DNA from 2 places in the Pseudomonas sp. PDM24 genome. Region 1 is predicted to be linked to the other one. Evidence: predicted binding sites of a transcription regulator. Region 1 holds the regulator's gene; the other holds the start of a gene.
The links. Region 1 encodes FliA, which starts transcription of late flagellar genes. Its sites were predicted from a motif close to CTAAAGTTTNNNNNNNNNNNGCCGNTAA; they were not measured.

Region 1 (3,681 bases):
CCTGACCGGACACAACGTCTTCTCTTTTATCGGCATGAATCTGCGGACCTTCACCCTGAGAGAGATGTTTTTGCGGATCTTTTTCAGCCAGCATCGCTTCACGGTCATGTTCGATACCCGCAAAGCGGTCGACCTGACTGGCCATGAGCACGAGCTTGAGCAGGTTGCTTTCAACTTCGGTGACCAACTGGGTCACGCGCTTGATCACCTGACCGGTGAGGTCCTGGTAATCCTGGGCCAGCAGAATGTCGTTGAGGTTGCTCGACACGATGCGGTTGTCTTCACTGCTGCGGGTCAGGAAACCGTCGACCCGCCGAGCCAGTTCGCGGAACTCTTCGGCCCCGACTTCGCGACGCATGAACCGTCCCCAATCCGTGCTCAGCGCCTGAGCTTCGTCGCTCAGGCTGTTGATCAGCGGTGTGGCGTTTTCCACCAGGTCCATGGTGCGGTTGGCCGCGGCCTCGGTCAGCTTGACCACATACCCCAGGCGCTCGGTGGCATCCGTGATCTGAGACACTTCCTCGGCTTGCGGCATGTGCGGGTCAATCTGGAAATTGACGATCGCGCTATGCAGCTCGCGAGTGAGCTTGCCCACTTCCTGATACAGGCCGCGGTCACGGGTCTGGTTGAGCTCATGGATCAGTTGCACAGCGTCGCCGAACCTGCCTTTTTCAAGGCTTTCGACCAGTTCGACCGCGTGTTTTTTCAGGGTCGACTCAAAATCGCCCTGTGAAGATTCGTTATGCTCCATAGCTCCCCCGTGACGGACTGGCTTTGCACATCAACCGATGCGTTCGAAGATCTTTTCAATCTTGTCTTTCAACGCTTGAGCCGTGAATGGCTTGACCACATAGCCGTTCACGCCCGCCTGAGCGGCTTCGATGATTTGCTCGCGCTTGGCTTCGGCCGTGACCATCAACACCGGCAGGTGTTTGAGTTTTTCATCGGCACGCACGTGGCGCAGCAGATCAATACCGGTCATGCCGGGCATGTTCCAGTCCGTTACCAGAAAGTCGATGCTCCCGCTGTTGAGGACCGGAATCGCGGTAATACCGTCATCCGCCTCGACCGTGTTGGTGAACCCAAGGTCACGCAACAGGTTTTTTATGATCCGCCGCATCGTTGAGAAGTCATCAACGATGAGGATTTTCATATTCTTGTCCAATTCGACCTCCAAGCAGTCTTAAAACGCGCGCAGCACCTGAACGCGCCGTTCAATCAATTCGGCGTAACACTCAACAGTTGTATGGATTACAACGGGCCGTGGCCGATGCAGCAAAATGCCGTACCCACCTCGTTCGCAGTGTCCCCACACTGCCTGTCAGCGCGCTCGCCACTCCCCCAAACGCCCCCGCAAACGGGCCGCGCACTGGCTGTGTAACTGGCTGACCCGCGATTCGCTGACCCCCAGGACCTCACCGATTTCCTTGAGATTCAACTCTTCGTCGTAGTACAGCGCCAACACCAGTCGCTCACGCTCCGGCAAATTGGCAATCGCGTCCGCCAGCGCCGCCTGGAAGCGTTCATCTTCCAGATCGCGCGACGGCTCGAGATGAGCACTGGCGCCATCCTCGTGCAGCCCTTCGTGTTCGCCGTCCTGCAACAGATCGTCGAAACTGAATAACCGGCTACCGAGGGTGTCGTTCAAAATCCCGTAATAATCGTCGAGACTCAATTGGAGTTCGGCCGCAACTTCGTGATCTTTAGCGTCACGGCCGGTTTTAGCTTCAATCGAGCGAATTGCGTCGCTGACCATGCGGGTATTGCGGTGAACCGAACGTGGCGCCCAGTCCCCCTTGCGCACTTCATCGAGCATCGCGCCGCGGATTCGAATGCCCGCGTACGTCTCGAAGCTCGCGCCTTTGCTGGCGTCGTATTTGGTTGATACTTCAAGCAGGCCGATCATCCCGGCCTGGATCAGGTCTTCGACCTGGACACTGGCCGGCAGACGCGCCAGCAAGTGGTAGGCAATGCGTTTGACCAGTGGCGCGTAACGCTCGATCAGCTCGTACTGCGCGTCACGTGCCGACTTCTTGTAGAGGTTGTAGCCACTGGCTGTCATAGGACGGGTCCTGCGGTCTGTTGCACGAGGCGCTCGACGAAAAACTCCAGGTGCCCACGCGGGTTGGCCGGCAGTGGCCAGGTATCGACCTTCTGCGCAATGGCCTTGAACGCCAGGGCGCACTTGGAACGCGGGAAGGCTTCGTAGACAGCACGCTGCTTCTGCACGGCCTTGCGCACGCTTTCGTCGTAAGGCACGGCACCAACGTACTGTAAGGCGACGTCGAGGAAACGATCCGTGACCTTGGTCAACTTGGCGAACAGATTGCGGCCTTCCTGCGGGCTCTGCGCCATGTTGGCCAGGACGCGGAAGCGGTTCATGCCGTAGTCGCGATTCAGCAATTTGATCAGCGCGTAGGCGTCGGTAATCGAGGTCGGCTCATCGCACACCACCAGCAAGACTTCTTGCGCTGCGCGAACGAAACTGACTACCGAGTCACCAATACCCGCAGCGGTGTCGATCACCAATACGTCGAGGTTGTCGCCGATGTCGCTGAAAGCCTGGATCAGGCCGGCATGCTGGGCCGGGCTCAAATGAACCATGCTCTGGGTGCCGGACGCCGCCGGGACGATGCGGATGCCGCCGGGTCCTTGCAACAGCACGTCGCGCAGCTCACAGCGGCCTTCGATCACGTCGGCCAGCGTGCGTTTGGGTGTCAGTCCCAGCAGGACGTCGACGTTCGCCAGTCCCAGATCGGCATCCAGCAGCATGACGCGCCGGCCGAGCTCAGCTAGAGCCAGGGACAAGTTCACTGACACGTTAGTCTTCCCGACGCCACCTTTGCCGCCGGTCACCGCGATCACCTGTACGGGATGCATGCTGCCCATGTTATTTCTTTACCTTGTCTTACTTAGACGGAGGCCACATTACTGGCTGCGCGTTCACCAACTGAACAATGCATGGCAGACCATCGATGTAGGTACAAAAACTGTTCATTAGTACCTCAGCCAACCTGCTTGGTCGGGCTGTGGTAAATATCAGCGAACATGTCAGCCATGGCTTCTTCGCTGGGTTCTTCCTGCATTTGCACGCTAACGGCGCGACTCACCAACTGATGACGACGCGGCAGATGCAAATCATCCGGAATCCGCGGGCCATCGGTCAGGTAAGCCACCGGCAGTTCATGACTGATAGCCAGGCTCAACACCTCGCCCAAGCTTGCCGTTTCATCCAGTTTAGTCAGGATGCAGCCGGCAAGGCCGCAACGTTTGTAACTGTGATAAGCGGCGGTTAGAACCTGTTTCTGGCTAGTGGTTGCCAAGACCAGATAATTTTTTGATTTGATGCCCCGTCCGGCCAGGCTTTCGAGCTGCATGCGCAGTGCTGGATCGCTGGCTTGCAGGCCGGCGGTATCGATCAGCACTACGCGTTTGCGCAGCAAAGGCTCCAGCGCCTGCACCAGCGATTGGCCCGGGTCGACGTGGGTGACCGACACGTTGAGGATGCGGCCCAGGGTCTTGAGCTGTTCCTGAGCGCCGATGCGATAGCTGTCCATGCTCACCAGCGCGATGTTTTGCGCGCCGTACTTGAGCACATAACGCGCTGCGAGCTTGGCCAGCGTGGTGGTCTTGCCCATGCCTGCCGGGCCAACCATGGCAATCACACCACCCTCTTCCAAC
Region 2 (3,681 bases), 160 kb from region 1:
CTGCATCACGTGGCCATGCCGGACAGCATGTCGAGCTCGCCATTGGTCGCTTGCCTGGACCCGCGAGTCGATGAACAGGTAGTGCAGGATCAGATGCAGAACCCGGTCAACCCGGAGGCTGATTTCAATCCGGATGCCGAGCCGGAAACCGAAGCTGAAACAGATTCGGAACCCGAAGACCCTGACGCAGGTCGCGAGCAAAGTTTTACCGAAGCGCGGCCTTGACCAAGGCATAAAAAAACGGGCAGTCACCGCAAGGGACTGCCCGTTTTTTATGGGCGTGGCGTATCAGAAGTCGTCTTTATCGAAACGCCGCGCTTCGCGCTGAAGCTGATAGACGAACCGCTCGACCTGGCGCTGCACCAGGCCGCTCATGTTGTGAAAACGCACGCCAGCGAAGGTGGTGTTGATCTTTTCTTCGAAATGCAGGTAACGCAGTTCGACCGGTGCCGTCATGCTGCCGAAGGGCAGGGCAGCGACGAAGCGGTCATAGACCTGGCCCAGTTGCAGGCTAGCGGTGATGTCGCCCTCGAAGCGCAATTTGCAGCCGGTGGCGGAGATGTCCAGCAGTTTGCCGCTGATGGCCGATTTGAGTTTGTCGCCACCCAGATCGACGTTGACCAGTTGCGCCAGCTTCAACGCGGCGCGGAAAGCATTGCGGCGCTGGTGATAAACCACCTCATCGGGCAGCGCGCCACGGTAGCAGCGGCCATCGCCGGAGTCGTCGATGGTCAGCGGGCCATTGCTTTCCCAGGCGATGCGCACGCCGTCGTGGAAGCCTTCGACCTTGAACGGTTCGCCGGCCAGCAGAAAACGTTCGCCATCGCGCGGGATCATTTCGTCCAGCGCGATCATGTTGCTGTCACGGTCGATGTCCACCAGATAACTCTGGAAGCGCTGGCTGCGCTCATGGAACGTGATGATCAGCGGGTCATGGCTGTCTTGCAGCTGACGCAGATTGCCGGAGATTTCCAGGGGCGTAGTGAGCACCTTGGGTGGCTGCGGAGCATCTTCCGCGTTTAAGGCATTGAACACGGGGCATCAATCTCCAGACAAATATGACTACTGGCTAGCATTCTGCCAGCATGTTTCGCGTCTTGATAGAGCGTGCTCATTGAAAGGCTCAAGCCTGACTGAGCGGGCGTGGCTTTGCGAGCTTGGAGGTTGAACCGCGGGCATCATAGAGCGCTGGCGGCTCGCCGCCGGTGAGGATTTTCAGCTGGTTGGCCGTGGCGGCCTGCTGCACCAGAATCGACTGGCCATTGTTAACGTTGGCGGCCTGGCACTGGGCCAGGAGGTCGGTCAGCACATCGCTCTGTGCCAGCAACTGATCGCCAATGCTCGAATGGCTGGCAAGTTGCTCCAGGCCCTGGCGATTGGTCGGCAGGTTGAGGCTGGCGAGGATTTCACTGCGCTTGCGGCCATGCTGCTCAAGCAAAATGATCAATGCCTGTTTCTGCGCCAGAATCTCTTCGAGCAGTGGCATGTCGCGACCGTGCAGCGCGAGGGACTCGGTTTGCAGCAGCTCCAGCAAGTGTTGCGCCGGGGCAAAGTCGTCGATGATCAGTTGCAGTAAATTAGTGTCGTGCATGGCTGGCCTTGGGTTTTAAGCGTCCAAAAGCCTGGCGCGGCCGTGGCCTAGCGCTGGGCTTCGAAGTTGAGCAGTTTGCTGGCTACACGGTTGCTGTCGACTTTATAGCTGCCATCGGCAATCGCTGCTTTCAACTCGGCCACGCGGGCGTTGTCGACGGCAGGCTGATCGCGCAGCTTGTCAGTGACCTTCTGCAACTGTTGAGCCTCATTGCTGAGGTGTACCGACTCCCCGCTTTTGGTGGTACTGGCCTGTTCGGCCGGGGTATTCAGCGGTGCGGATTGGCCGGCTTCGGCGGTTTCCTTCGCGGCGCTGGTACGTGTACTGCCCGTAAGTGACGAGGAGCTGTTTAAACGACTGAAATCGATGACCATGACAAAAAACCTCTGGGTATTTGGACGCTTGCCATGTTTTCGGCTCTTCTTGTGAAAACTTTAGGCCCATTTATCAATGAGCGTGCATGCGCCAGCGTGTGTCCTGCATGCGGCACAGTTTAGGCAACAGCCCAGTGGCGCGCCATCTCTTCACAAACTACATGGCCGCTTACATGGAAACTTCCACCTGGCCGGGCGCGGTGACTTGCGCCTTGATGACCCGCTGGGAGTTGAGGTTTTTCACGCGAATCTGTTCGCTCATGCCGCCATTGGACAGCGCTTCACCCGGCATACGCACACTGAGCGTACCACTGCGGGCGGTAATCACTACTTGATCGCCCTTGCGAATGACTTCCGCCTGTTCGAGGTGCACCAGGGTAATCACCTGATCGGCGACCATTGGTCGGGTCAGTTTTTGTCCGATCGCTTGATCGACGGAAGTCAGAAAACCCTGATTTATCAGGCTGATATCGCGTTCGCGAAGGGTCACGTCCTGAGGTTCGATAATCCCTGTGCGCTTGAGCGGACGAGTGGTGGTCACGATGTCGCGAAACAGCCGTACTTGAGCGGGTACGAAGACTGTCCAGGGGGAGGCACCGTCGCAGCGAACCTTGACCGTAACCCGGCCCAGAGGCCTCGCGGGGCTCTCGAGGGTGGCTGTCAATTCCTTGTCGCACATAGGCATGCGCAGGCGCGGATCGAGCTGGTTGACCTCGATTTCGTAGCGTCCTTGCGTTTGACTGGTGGCCAGATAGTCTTCTACGGTGAATTCAAGAAAGCCCTGAGTGACGCCGATAAGCATGTCAGGCAAGGTAACCGCGTCAGCAAGGGCAGGGCTGCCAGCGTTGAACAGGCAAACGGCCGACATCGCACAGAGTAATCTGCGGCAGGCTGATGTCAGGTGTCGGAAAAATGTCGGTTCTGTGTTCATAAGAGTTAAAAAGCAAGCGCCGTGCCGTTTAGTGAAGAATGTGCGTCGCAACACACTTAGCGTTGGTGTAGGAGTCTGGGCATGGCTGGTGTAATGGATTCGGTGAACCAGCGCACGCAACTGGTGGGGCAGAATCGCCTTGAGCTGTTGTTGTTCCGTCTCGACGGCCAGCAGCTGTATGGGATCAACGTGTTCAAGGTTCGTGAGGTGCTGCAATGCCCCAAACTGACCCTGATGCCCAAGTCCAGTCCTGTCGTGTGCGGTGTGGCGAATATTCGGGGGGCGACCATTCCGATTCTGGATCTGGCGATGGCGACCGGCTCCGGAGCGCTGAAAGATCAAAGCAATCCCTTCGTGATCATCACGGAGTACAACACCAAGACTCAGGGTTTCCTGGTTCGATCGGTAGAGCGCATCGTCAACATGAACTGGGAGGAGATTCATCCGCCACCCAAGGGCACCGGGCGCGATCACTACCTGACGGCGGTGACTCGGGTCGACAATCAGTTGGTCGAAATCATCGACGTCGAGAAGGTGCTGGCGGAAGTGTCACCGACACCGGAAGCGATTTCGGTGGGCGTGGTGGATGTCGAGACTCAGCACAAGGCGTTGTCCTTGCGCGTGCTGACGGTCGATGACTCATCGGTGGCGCGCAAGCAGGTGACCCGTTGCCTGCAAACCGTCGGCGTCGAAGTGGTGGCGTTGAATGACGGCCGGCAAGCGCTGGATTACCTGCGCAAGCTGGTCGATGAGGGCAAGAAGCCGGAAGAAGAGTTCCTGATGAT

Region 2: the regulator FliA is predicted to act here: its motif matches at 2,002-2,029, upstream of flgM (flagellar biosynthesis anti-sigma factor FlgM).

Annotation. Positions count from the first base shown of each region.
Region 1 is NZ_JAHUWR010000001.1:166,242-169,922, reverse strand. It holds gene KW837_RS00785 (protein phosphatase CheZ) at 1-751, opposite strand, end outside; gene KW837_RS00780 (chemotaxis response regulator CheY) at 782-1,153, opposite strand; gene fliA (RNA polymerase sigma factor FliA) at 1,322-2,062, opposite strand; gene fleN (flagellar synthesis regulator FleN) at 2,059-2,889, opposite strand; gene flhF (flagellar biosynthesis protein FlhF) at 3,006-3,681, opposite strand, start outside.
Region 2 is NZ_JAHUWR010000001.1:10,435-14,115, forward strand. It holds gene KW837_RS00025 (MFS transporter) at 1-225, shown strand, start outside; gene KW837_RS00030 (flagellar brake protein) at 289-1,035, opposite strand; gene KW837_RS00035 (flagella synthesis protein FlgN) at 1,124-1,591, opposite strand; gene flgM (flagellar biosynthesis anti-sigma factor FlgM) at 1,639-1,965, opposite strand; gene flgA (flagellar basal body P-ring formation chaperone FlgA) at 2,135-2,896, opposite strand; gene KW837_RS00050 (chemotaxis protein CheV) at 2,978-3,681, shown strand, end outside.